Regions from separate parts of the Gibbsiella quercinecans genome, predicted to be linked through region 3. Evidence: predicted binding sites of a transcription regulator. Region 3 holds the regulator's gene; each other region holds the start of a gene.
What was found. Region 3 encodes PurR, which represses purine synthesis genes. Its sites were predicted from a motif close to CANGCAAACGTTTGCNTG; they were not measured.

Region 1: the regulator PurR is predicted to act here: its motif matches at 1,330-1,347, upstream of ACN28Q_RS14120 (NCS2 family permease).
Region 2: the regulator PurR is predicted to act here: its motif matches at 2,154-2,171, upstream of cvpA (colicin V production protein).

What each region holds. Positions count from the first base shown of each region.
Region 1 covers NZ_CP014136.1:3,029,308-3,033,660, forward strand. Annotated here, with positions in the region: gene bhsA (multiple stress resistance protein BhsA) at 1-148, opposite strand, end outside; gene ACN28Q_RS14115 (glutathione S-transferase family protein) at 429-1,097, shown strand; gene ACN28Q_RS14120 (NCS2 family permease) at 1,603-2,946, shown strand; gene ACN28Q_RS14125 (Na+/H+ antiporter) at 3,151-4,353, shown strand, end outside.
Region 2 covers NZ_CP014136.1:4,386,801-4,391,153, forward strand. Annotated here, with positions in the region: gene folC (bifunctional tetrahydrofolate synthase/dihydrofolate synthase) at 27-1,292, shown strand; gene dedD (cell division protein DedD) at 1,293-2,027, shown strand; gene cvpA (colicin V production protein) at 2,228-2,728, shown strand; gene purF (amidophosphoribosyltransferase) at 2,750-4,267, shown strand.
Region 3 covers NZ_CP014136.1:5,235,672-5,240,024, reverse strand. Annotated here, with positions in the region: gene sodB (superoxide dismutase [Fe]) at 1-32, shown strand, start outside; gene tnpA (IS200/IS605 family transposase) at 153-611, opposite strand; gene cydH (cytochrome bd-I oxidase subunit CydH) at 799-888, opposite strand; gene purR (HTH-type transcriptional repressor PurR) at 1,292-2,317, shown strand; gene punR (DNA-binding transcriptional activator PunR) at 2,314-3,255, opposite strand; gene punC (purine nucleoside transporter PunC) at 3,378-4,353, shown strand, end outside.

The DNA.
Region 1 (4,353 bases), 2.2 Mb from region 3:
AGCTCAGGCTGGAGGCGCCGGTGACGGAAATCACGCCGATTTTTTGCGCGCCTTCAGCCGGTTGGCTGCTGATGTGGTCGGCGGCGACAGTGGCAAAAGAAGCGGTGGTCAGCAGCAGTGTGGTAACAAAAATTTTGATGCTTTTCATGATAAATTCCTTGGCTTGTTTGTTAGATGAGAGGGCGTTTCCTCTCGATGTGTTGAATAATAGCCCTCTGGCTGGGCGGAGGAAATCGGAGAGTTTTGAGTTAATTTGTCAAATTAATTGACTGATTAATGCGCATTGGGCTTTGATCATGGCGGGATACCGGGATCGCCACTACGCTTACAACTGGCGGGCGCCTGCTGCCCGTAATTCACTGGCGCCGCGTTATACCCCGGCCCTATCACCACGTCTCGCCGGGGCGGCAACTAACCGGAGTGTCGCTATGATTATTGTCCACCACCTGAACAACTCGCGTTCGCAGCGTATTCTGTGGTTCCTGGAAGAATTGAACGTGCCGTACCAGGTGCAGCGCTATCAGCGCGATAGCGTGACCATGCTGGCGCCGCCGGCGCTGAAAAAGGTGCACCCGCTGGGCAAGTCGCCCGTGATTGAGGATGGCGATTTGGTGCTGGCGGAATCGGGCGCCATCATTGAATACCTGCAAGAGGCCTATGATGCGCAGGGCCTGTTTATGCCCACCGACTTTCACGCGCGCCAGCAGCACCGCTACTGGCTGCATTATGCTGAAGGGTCGTTAATGCCGCTGCTGGTGATGAAACTGGTGTTCGGCCGTTTGGATCACCCGCCGATGCCTTGGCTGATGCGCCCGCTGGCGGGCGCTATCGGCAAAGGGGTTCAGCGTGAATACCTGGATAAACAGATTGCCGGCCACCGCGCTTATCTTGAACAGCACCTGGCCAAAAGCGCCTGGTTTGTCGGCAATGACTTCAGCGCCGCCGACATCCAGATGAGCTTTCCTATCGAAGCGATGGCGGCGCGCGGCGGCCTGAACGGTTGCCCGCAGTTGAGCGATTTCTTGCAACGCATCCATGCCCGCCCCGCTTATCAACGCGCCCTGCAACAGGGCGGCCCGTTTGAATTGCCGCGTTAACCCAACATTGCCAACGCCAATCCTTTATCCCGAGATGGGCGTTGGAAGGGGCGCGTTTCAGGCTGCTATCCATCGATTATTTATGTGACAAAGCCCACATTTTCGCTGATGATTAGCATTAATGCCTTTGTGCCTATTTTGTCGCTGTTTTTCATTGATTAGACGGTGCGGAAGGTTGGATAATCGTTTGCTTTGCATAAAACATCATAAATGACGCGCACCAGGCGTTAAACGCTAAAACGTTTGCTTTTTTCGCGCTGCATGTTGCGGCGTTAGGGAAAAGTGTGGGGTGAAACCTGGCAACGGCGGTTCGCCATGGCTCAACGCGGAAACAATAAGGCCATATATACCCAAAATAATTCGAGTTGCGGGAAGGCGGCAACGCAGCGAATCCCCAGGAGCTTACTGGAGTAAGTGACTGGGGTGAGCAAGGAAAGCCAACATACCTGCAACTTGAAGTATGAAGGGTATAACAATGGTCGGGATGACTACAGGGGATAAGCATATGTCGAATTCTCAGCCGAAAGGCGGGCTTGACGCATTTTTTAAACTTTCAGAACGGGGCAGTAACGTGCGTCAGGAAGTGGTGGCCGGGTTAACCACCTTTCTGGCGATGGTCTACTCGGTGATCGTGGTGCCGAGCATGCTTGGCAAGGCGGGTTTTCCCCCCACGGCGGTGTTTGTCGCCACCTGTCTGGTCACCGGTTTTGGTTCGCTGTTGATGGGGCTGTGGGCCAACCTGCCGATGGCGATTGGCTGTGCCATTTCGCTGACGGCGTTTACTGCCTTCAGCCTGGTGCTGGGCCAACATATCAGCATTCCGGTAGCGCTGGGCGCGGTGTTCCTGATGGGGATTTTGTTCACCGTGATTTCGGTGACTGGCATCCGTGCCTGGATCCTGCGTAACCTGCCGATGGGCGTGGCGCATGGCACCGGCATCGGTATCGGCCTGTTCCTGCTGCTGATCGCCGCCAACGGCGTTGGCCTGGTGGTAAAAAATCCGCTGGACGGGCTGCCGGTGGCGCTCGGCGCCTTTACCTCTTTCCCGGTGGTGATGACGTTGCTGGGGCTGGCGGCGATCTTCGGGCTGGAAAAGCGGCGGGTGCCTGGCGGCATCCTGCTGGTGATTATCGCGATTTCAATTATCGGCTTGATCTTCGATCCGGCGGTGAAATATCAGGGGCTGTTTGCGATGCCGAGCCTGGCGGATGCCAACGGTAACTCGCTGATCTTCAGCCTGGACATCATGGGGGCGTTGCAGCCGGTGGTGTTGCCGAGCGTGTTGGCGCTGGTCATGACGGCGATATTTGACGCCACCGGCACGATCCGCGCCGTGGCGGGGCAGGCGAACCTGCTGGATAAAGACGGGCAGATCATCAGCGGTGGCAAGGCGCTGACTTCCGACTCCCTAAGCAGCATATTCTCCGGCCTGGTGGGGGCTTCGCCGGCAGCGGTGTACATCGAATCCGCCGCGGGCACCGCAGCGGGCGGCAAAACCGGCCTGACGGCCACCGTGGTTGGCATCCTGTTCCTGCTGATCCTGTTCCTGTCGCCGCTCTCTTATCTGGTGCCAGCCTATGCGACGGCGCCTGCGCTGATGTACGTGGGCCTGTTGATGCTGAGCAACGTAACCAAGCTGGATTTCAACGACTTTGTGGATGCGATGGCCGGCCTGCTGTGCGCGGTGTTTATCGTACTGACCTGCAATATCGTTACCGGCATTATGCTGGGCTTTAGCGCGCTGGTGATTGGCCGCATCTTCGCCGGCGAGTGGCGCAAGCTGAACATCGGCACGGTGTTGATCGCGGTGGCGCTGGTGGCATTCTATGCCGGCGGCTGGGCGATCTGAGTTTGCTTTTCCCCCGCCGTTCCCGGCGGGGCAACCCGGCGGCGGCACATTATCCTTGATATGCGCCGCCGCCGTGGCGTATTTCCCCTCAGGCCTTTCTGAAAGGCACAACAAGTTTTATCCACTGTAAAAAAAGTGATCTATCATCGGCAGATACTTTGGTAACACGCCTTGGTAGTTTGAACCGTAGAGTCTAAGGAAAGCATGGAAATCTTTTTTACAATCCTCATTTTGATCCTGGTGGTTTCGCTGTCTGGGGTGGTAACGCGCATGTTGCCGTTCCAGGTGCCGTTGCCGTTAATGCAGATTGCGATTGGGGCCCTGTTGGCCTGGCCACATTTTGGGCTGCATGTCGATTTCGATCCCGAGCTGTTTTTAGTGCTGTTTATCCCGCCCCTGTTGTTTGCCGACGGCTGGAAAACCCCAACGCGTGAATTTATTCACCACGGCCGGGAGATCCTTGGGCTGGCGCTGGCCTTAGTGCTGGTGACGGTGGTTGGCGTGGGCTACCTGATTTATGCGATGGTGCCGGGCATCCCGCTGGTGGCGGCGTTTGCGCTGGCTGCCGTGCTCTCACCGACCGATGCCGTGGCGCTGTCCGGCATAGTCGGCAAAGGGCGTATCCCGAAAACCATCATGGGCGTGCTGGAAGGCGAAGCGTTGATGAACGACGCGTCGGGCCTGGTTTCGCTGAAGTTTGCCATTGCGGTGGCGATGGGCACCATGGTGTTTACCGTCGGCGGCGCCACGCTGGAATTCTTAAAGGTGGCGATTGGCGGCCTGCTGGCTGGGGTTGCGGTCACCTGGACCTACAGTAAATCGCTGCGCATGATGAGCCGCTGGAGCGGGGACGATCCGGCGACGCAGATCGTGTTCCTGCTGCTGCTGCCGTTCGCCTCCTATCTGATAGCGGAACATATCGGCGTATCCGGCATCCTGGCGGCGGTGGCGGCAGGGATGACCATCAGCCAGTCTGGCGTTATCCGCAATGCGCCGCTGGCGATGCGCCTGCGCGCCAACAGCGTATGGGCGATGTTGGAGTTTGTCTTCAACGGCATGGTGTTCATCATGTTGGGGCTGCAGTTGCCGGGCATTCTGGAAACCTCCATCCTGCAGGCCGAACTCGATCCGACGATTGAAACCTGGTACCTGTTTACCGATGTGGCGGTGATCTACGCCGCGCTGTTGCTGCTGCGTTTCAGCTGGCTCTGGTTGATGAAGGGGGCCAGCCGGCGTTTTCTGAAGAAACGCCCGCTGCTGTTCGGCAGCTATACCACCCGTGAGCTGTGGGTAGCGTCATTTGCCGGCGTACGCGGCGCCATCACGCTGGCGGGTGTGCTTTCTATCCCACTGCTGTTGAGCGACGGCTCGGCGTTCCCGGCGCGTTACCAACTGGTGTTTATCGCC
Region 2 (4,353 bases), 850 kb from region 3:
TAATGACCCAATCAGTGATGGGACGCATGCAAAACCACCAAATCCCCCAGGCCACGTCGTCACTTAGCGCGTGGCTTTACTATCTGGAGCGTCTGCACAGCCAGGCCATCGAACTTGGGCTGGCACGCGTTCAGCGTGTTGCAACGCAGCTTGATCTTCTTTCTCCCGCCCCGACCGTATTCACCGTTGCCGGCACCAATGGCAAGGGCACTACCTGCCGTACGCTGGAGGCCATTTTGCTGGCCGCCGGGTTGAAGGTGGGGGTGTACAGCTCGCCTCACCTGATCCGCTACACCGAGCGGGTGCGGATCCAGGGCCAGGAACTGAGCGAAGCCGAACACTGCCGCGCGTTCGCTGCGGTTGAAGCCGGGCGCGGCGAGACGTCGCTGACCTATTTCGAGTTTGGTACGCTGGCGGCGCTGCAGTTGTTCAAACAGGCGCGGCTCGACGTCGTGATCATGGAAGTGGGTCTGGGCGGGCGTCTGGATGCGACCAATATCGTCGATCCCGATGTGGCGGTGATCACCAGCATTGCGCTGGATCACACCGATTGGCTGGGCGATAACCGCGAGAGCATTGGCCGTGAGAAAGCCGGGATTTTCCGCGCTGGCAAACCGGCGGTGGTCGGCGAGCCGGATATGCCGGCCAGCATTGCCCAGGTGGCGCAATCTCTGGGGGCGAAGCTATACCGCCGCGGCGAAGCCTGGTCGTTCAGCAAGCAGGGCGAACGCTGGCAGTGGCAAGGCGACGGCACGCTGTTGACCGATTTGCCGATGCCGAACGTGCCGCTGGCCAATGCGGCGACGGCGCTGGCCGCGTTGCACTATGCGGCGCTGGAAGTGGACGAGCGCGCGATTTTTACCGGGCTGCAGCAGGCGCTGTTGCCAGGGCGTTTCCAGATTGTGCAGCAGGAACCCATGTTGATCCTCGACGTGGCGCATAATCCGCATGCGGCAGGCTACCTCGCCAGCCGCCTGGCTCAGCTGCCGCGTAATGGCGGCAAGGTGCGCGCCGTTGTGGGGATGTTGGCGGATAAAGACATCGCCGGCACTTTGGCCTGCCTGGCGCCTGAAGTGGATGAGTGGTACTGTGCGCCGTTGGAAGGCCCACGTGGCGCAAGCGTTGATCTGCTGGCCCAGCATTTATCGCAGCCGCGGCAATTCGCCGATGTTGCAACCGCCTGGCGCCAGGCGATGCAGGACGCAGAAAAACAGGATATTGTGATCGTCTGTGGATCGTTCCACACCGTTGCGCACGTGATGGCGGCGTTAGACGAGATACGGGGAGAGTGAGTGGCAAGCAAATTTCAGAACCGTCTGGTCGGGACCGTGATACTGGTGGCGCTGGGGGTGATTATCCTGCCTGGGCTGCTGGACGGTAAAAAGAAACACTATCAGGATGAGTTTGCGGCAATCCCATTAGTGCCGAAACCCGGCGACGTAGAAGAATCCGACGTGGTGCCGCCGGTTAGCCAGCCATTGCCGGCGCAGCCGCCGGAAGGCGCCGCTTCGCTGGTGGAGCAGCAGGCGGCGAATGAAGCGGCCATGCAGCAGGCAGCTAACCATGCGGCGGCGCAGCAGCCCGCCGTTGCGCCGCCGGCGGTGGCCGAAAGCAAACCGGCGCCGCAGCCGAAACCGAAGCCGGCTGAAGTGAAGCCGGTGGAACCCAAGCCTGTTGAACCGAAGCCCAAACCGGCGCCGAAGCCGGAAGTGAAGCCAGCGCCAAAACCGGTGGAACAGCCTAAACCGGCAGAAACCAAACCGGCCGAAGAAAAAGCGCCGGCGGGGCAGGCTTACGTGGTGCAACTGGGGGCGCTGAAAAACGCGGCCAAAGTGAATGAGATCGTCGCTTCGCTGCGGTTATCCGGCCACCGCGCCTTTACCGTGCCGGCAACGCCGGTGCAGGGGCAGATCACCCGCATTTACGTTGGCCCGGATGCATCGCGGCAAAAACTGCAGGCGGCACTGCCGGAGTTGAACTCACTTAGCGGATTGAGTGGGCAGATCAAACCGTACGGCGTGCGCTAATGGCCAAGGGGCGGCCTTGTGCCGCCCCTGCGGCAAGCTCCGTACGGGGGCGAACGCCTATCCCTGTGAGGCGGCTGGGAATTATTTCTTCGCCGATTTTTATTTGCGGCGCTAGGGAAAATCCCCTACGCAAACGTTTTCTTTTTCTGTTAGAATTCGCCGCGATTGGACGCAGGGGCGATTCACTATTGGAATAGTTCATGGTCTGGATTGATTACGTCATTATTGCGCTGATTGGCTTTTCTGCTCTGGTCAGCCTGATCCGCGGTTTTGTCCGCGAGGCTTTGTCACTTGTGACTTGGGGATGTGCGTTTTTTGTTGCCAGCCATTTCTACCCATCTCTTGCCGTCTATTTCACGCGTTTTCAAGACGAACTGGTGCGAAATGGTATCGCGATTACTATCCTGTTTATCGCGACCCTGATCGTCGGGGCAATTGTTAACTATGTGATTAGCTCGTTGGTCGAAAAAACCGGGCTGTCAGGAACCGATCGGGTGCTGGGCATCTGTTTCGGGGCGCTGCGTGGGGTGCTTATCGTCGCGGCCATCCTGTTCTTTCTGGATACCTTTACCGACTTTTCACACAGTGAAGACTGGAAACAGTCGCAGTTAATCCCGCAGTTCAGTTATATCATCAGGTGGTTTTTTGACTATCTGCAGAGCACGTCGAGTTTCTTACCGGCCCACTTACCGGGGCGGTAGCGGCTTAGAGGAAAAGACAACATGTGCGGTATTGTCGGTATCGCCGGTTTTATGCCGGTTAACCAGTCGATTTATGATGCATTGACGGTGCTTCAGCATCGTGGTCAGGATGCCGCAGGCATCGTCACTATCGATGCGCATAACGGGTTCCGTCTGCGTAAGGCAAACGGTCTGGTGAAAGACGTGTTTGAAGCACGTCATATGCAGCGTCTGCAGGGGAATATGGGGATCGGCCATGTGCGTTACCCCACGGCCGGCAGCTCCAGCGCCTCCGAGGCTCAGCCCTTCTACGTCAACTCGCCGTTCGGCATTACGCTGGCGCATAACGGTAATCTGACCAACGCTCACGAATTACGCCAGGCGCTGTTTGAAAACGGGCGCCGCCATGTCAACACCACCTCCGACTCCGAGATTCTACTGAACGTACTGGCCACCGAGCTGGACCGTTTCCCGCATTATCCGTTGGGCGCCGACGATATCTTTACCGCCGTGGCGGCTATGCATCAGCAACTGCGCGGCGCTTATGCCTGCGTGGCGATGATCATCGGCCATGGCCTGCTGGCGTTTCGCGATCCGCACGGCATTCGGCCGCTGGTGATTGGCAAACGCACGCTGGAAGACGGCCGTAACGAGTATATGGTTGCTTCCGAAAGCGTGGCGCTGGATACCCTGGGCTTTGAGTTCCTGCGCGATGTGGCGCCGGGCGAAGCGGTCTACATCACGGAAAAAGGGCAGTTGTTCACCCGTCAGTGTGCGGAGAATCCGAAAACCAACCCTTGCCTGTTCGAATACGTTTATTTTGCCCGCCCGGACTCTTTCATGGACAAGATTTCGGTGTACAGCGCCCGCGTGCGCATGGGGCAGAAGTTGGGCGAGAAGATCGCCAGCGAATGGGAAGATGTGGATATTGACGTGGTGATCCCGATCCCGGAAACCTCTTGCGATATTGCGCTGGAGATCGCCCGTATCCTGAACAAGCCGTATCGCCAAGGGTTTGTAAAAAACCGCTACGTCGGCCGTACCTTCATCATGCCGGGGCAGCAGGCGCGCCGTAAATCCGTACGCCGCAAGCTGAATGCCAACCGCGCCGAGTTCCGCGACAAGAATGTGCTGCTGGTGGATGATTCCATCGTGCGCGGCACCACGTCAGAGCAAATCGTTGAAATGGCGCGCGACGCCGGCGCCAAACGGGTTTATCTGGCTTCTGCCGCACCGGAAATTCGTTTCCCTAACGTGTATGGCATCGACATGCCAAGCGCCAATGAACTGATTGCTCATGGGCGCGAAGTGGATGAGATCCGTCAGCTTATCGGCGCCGACGGGCTGATCTTCCAGAACCTGGAAGATTTGATCGCCGCGGTGAACGAAGAGAACCCGGATATCACCCAGTTTGAATGCTCGGTATTCAACGGCATTTACGTGACGAAGGATGTCGATCAGGGCTATCTGGAGTACCTGGAGTCGTTGCGTAACGACGACGCCAAGGCGCTGCGCGGCCAGGCGGAAGCCGAAAACCTGGAAATGCATAACGAAGGTTAACTTTCCTGCCGGTTTACAGGCGGTGATCATGGGCGAGGTTCCCTTTTGGGGGGCCTCGCCCTGTGTTTTTCATCACCGGCACGGCG
Region 3 (4,353 bases):
ACTGGGCATTTGTGGCAGAAAACCTGGCGTAAAATGGCAGGAAAATAAATATCCTCCGGCATAGCCGGAGGTTTTTCTGATGCGCCTATAAGGCTCTGTTACCAGCCGCGCCCTAACAGGCGCATACGATCTGACATTTGCATCAGACTCCGTTACTTACGGCCCGTAAACGGGCTGCCCGGGTAAGGGATCGATAACTGCTCGCCCATTTTATCCTCTTCAAGTTGGTGCTTTATGTATTCCTGTATCTTCGCGGTGTTCTTCCCCACCGTATCTACGTAGTACCCCCGGCACCAGAACTCCCTGTTTCTGTATTTGAATTTCAGATCTCCAAACTGCTCATAAAGCATCAGACTGCTTTTCCCTTTCAGATATCCCATAAAGCCAGATACGCTCATTTTGGGCGGGATTTCCACAAGCATATGGATATGATCTGCGCAGCATTCAGCTTTCAGGATCCGTACATTTTTCCACTCACATAGCTTTCTTAAGATACTGCCTATCGCCAGACGTTTCTCTCCGTAGAACGCTTGTCTTCGGTATTTTGGCGCAAAAACTATGTGATATTTACAGTTCCATCGGGTGTGCGCTAAGCTCTTTTCGTCCCCCATTGGGACCCCCTTTTGATTTCTTGTTGAACTTTTGCAGTTGCCAGACCGCAAGATGTTTTAACAAATCAAAAGGGGTTTTAATAACTGGCTTAAAGCTGAAAGCTTTCCGGAACCCCCAGCCTAGCTGGGGGTTTTCCATAGACAAGCAAAAGGCGCAGCCAGGCTGCGCCTTTTTTATGTCAGGGGATCAGTGCATCACAGCGGTAAAGCTAAAGATAATAATCATCGCCAGCGCACACACCGTCGTAAACAGCGATAACTTCAGATCGGTATCCATCAACAAACTCCTTATCAGATTGGCTGGTTCGAGCATAAAAGCCATTATATTAATACGTCAATGATTCTCCCACAGTTTACAGATAAAATCTTGTGCTATGACAACGCCGCGACGCAGCGGGTGCCGTCGGCGGCACGCGCCGTTATTGCCGGGCCGGCAATAACCCGCCTGGCCTGGCGGCGGAACATGATTAATGTTGATTAGCCCTTTCACTTTTTCTCAAGATAGGCCAAAATTCGCAGTTCACTGCTGTGCACCGGCAAAAGAGCCCTCACTCACCAAGCGCTGACGACTTCCACATTAAAAACTCAGTTTTCGCTTTTTTGAGGAGAGTTATATGCACGCAAACGATTAACAATGCGCTTACATGCTGTAACATGCGAATCCAGGAGTCATTCTTTACATGGCAACGATAAAAGATGTGGCCAAACGCGCGGGCGTTTCCACCACCACCGTTTCCCACGTCATCAATAAAACCCGTTTCGTCGCCGAAGAAACCAAAGCGGCCGTATGGGCAGCCATCAAGGAACTGCATTATTCCCCAAGCGCCGTGGCCCGCAGCCTGAAGGTCAACCACACCAAGTCCATCGGCCTGCTGGCGACCTCCAGCGAAGCCCCCTACTTTGCCGAAGTGATCGAAGCCGTCGAAAACAGCTGTTACAGCAAAGGCTACACGCTGATTTTGTGCAACTCCCATAATAACCTGGACAAACAGCGCGCTTACCTGGCGATGCTGGCGCAAAAACGCGTCGATGGCCTGCTAGTGATGTGCTCGGAATACCCGGAGCAGCTGCTGGGCATGCTGGAAGACTACCGTAATATTCCCATGGTGGTGATGGACTGGGGCTCGGCGCGCGGCGACTTCACCGACACCATCCTGGACAACGCCTTTGAAGGCGGCTATCTGGCCGGCCGTTACCTGATCGAACGTGGGCACCGCGACATTGGCATTATCCCCGGCCAGCTTTCGCGCAACACCGGCGGTGGCCGCCACCAGGGCTTCCTGAAAGCGCTGCAGGAAGCCAATATAGAGGTGCGCGAAGAGTGGATTGTGCAAGGGGATTTCGAGCCGGAATCCGGCTACCAGGCCATGCACCAGATACTGTCGCAAAAACACCGCCCGACCGCCGTGTTTTGCGGGGGCGACATTATGGCGATGGGGGCGATCTGCGCCGCGGACGAACTTGGCCTGCGGGTGCCGCAAGACATTTCCGTCATTGGCTATGACAACGTGCGCAATGCGCGCTACTTTAGCCCGGCGTTGACGACCATTCACCAGCCGAAAGAGCGCCTGGGCGAGATGGCGTTCGCCATGTTGCTTGACCGCATTATCAGCAAGCGTGAAACATCGCAAGTGATTGAAGTGCACCCTAAGCTGGTTGAACGCCGCTCCGTGGCCGACGGCCCGTTTATCGACTACCGCCGTTAATCATACACGCCGGGGCATGCATCCCCCGGCGTATGCTCGCTAAGCCACTCTTGATTCAGCGTTTCGCTATCGCCAAGATACTCCAATAGCCAGGCCATCGCCGGCGCCAATGCCTGCTGCTGCCAGGTCAGGCAGCAAGCACTGGGCGGATAGGCCTCTTCCAGTTGCAGTTCGTGCAGTTCGCCGCTGGCGATCAATGGCCGCCCGCGGTGGGCCGGCACCATACCCATGCATAATCCACTGCGCAGGCAATCGATCGCCGATACCCAATCCGGCACCACCAGCCGCCGCTGATTATTCAACGCCCAGGTCACGCGTTTGGGCAGGTTGCGCGAGGTATCCTCCAGCATCAGCGCCGGGAATTGGCGCAGTTGATCGTCCTGCAGCGGCCCAGCGTATTGCGCCAATGGGTGATCGGGGCTGACCACGCACTGCCAGTTCATAAACCCCATATCGCGGAAACTAAAACCACCGCCCACCGGTACGGCACGGGTGGCGCCAATCGCCATATCCACCCGCCCGTCGGCCAGCGCGTCCCACACGCCGTTGAACACTTCGGGATACAGCATCAGCTCCACATCCGGAAAGTGACGATAAAAATCCAGGATCAATTGGCGGCTGCGCTGGGGTTTAACGATGATATCCAGCGCGATTTTCAACTGCCCGCGCCAACCGTTGGCCACCTGCTGGCAGCGGCGGCGCGTATCGAGCATATTTTTTATAACCACGCGTGCTTCCTGCACAAATAGCGCCCCGGCCGGGGTCAATTCAACGTCACGGTGGCGCCGTTCAAACAGCGGCACCGCCAGCCACTGCTCCAGTTGGCGCACCGTATAGCTGACCGCAGAAGGCACCCGGTGCAGCTCCTGCGCCGCGGCGCTAAAGCTGCCGGTACGCGCAACGGCATCCACCACCTCAAGTGAGTATTCAGACCACATATTTTGCCTTCAAATTTTTTCATAGCACCTTGCAAATATTAGCGTTTCACAAGCGAAGATCCAGCCGGTTAGACTGGCGCCGCTGCAAAACCTCTAGCATAAAGAACTAACGAGAGCATTAAATGCGTAATTTTGGACTACTTTTTTACCTTTCCGGCCTAAGCATGCTGGGCTACCAGGCGACGGATATGTATCTGCCGGCCTTTGGCGTCATGCAACAAGAACTGCAAATTTCCGCTGGTGCGATCAGCGCCAGCCTAAGTATTTTTTTAGCCGGTTTTGCCTTCGCTCAACTGCTGTGGGGGCCGCTGTCCGACAAACTGGGGCGCAAACCGGTGTTGTTGATCGGCCTGACGCTATTTGGCCTGGGTTGCCTGGGCATGCTGTGGGTACAAACGGCGCTGCAACTGTGGTGTCTGCGCTTTATTCAGGCTATCGGCGTGTGTTCAGCCGCGGTGAGCTGGCAGGCGCTGGTGGTGGATCGCTACCAGGGTAGCCGGGCCAACCAAATTTTCGCCACCATTATGCCGTTGGTGGCATTATCGCCGGCCCTGGCACCGTTGCTGGGCGCCTGGCTGCTAAGCCACATCGGCTGGCGGGCGATCTTCGCTGTTTTACTGGCCATTACCGTCGCATTACTGGCGCCGACCCTGGCGCTGAAGGATAAACGCCGCTTACCGCAAGCCAGCGGCGATAACGTGGCGCCAGTCGGCTTTCTGCAACTGCTGCGTTCGCCCATTTTCAGCGGCAATGTGATGGTGTTTGCCGCCTGCTCCGCCGGCTTCTTTGCCTGGTTGACCGGTTCGCCGTTTATTCTCAGCGCTATGGGCTATACGCCAAGCGACATTGGCTTAAGCTATATGCCCCAGACTCTGGCTTTCTTAGTGGGGGGATATGGTTGCCGCAGCGCGCTCAAACGCCTGAACGGCAATGCGCTGTTGCCATGGCTGCTGATAGCCTATGGCGTGAGTATGATCGCGTTGTATCTGGTGGCAACCCTCACGCAGCCTACGTTGACCAGCCTGCTGGTGCCCTTCTGCCTGATGGCACTGGTGAACGGGGCCACTTACCCGATCGTGGTTGCCAACGCGCTGATGC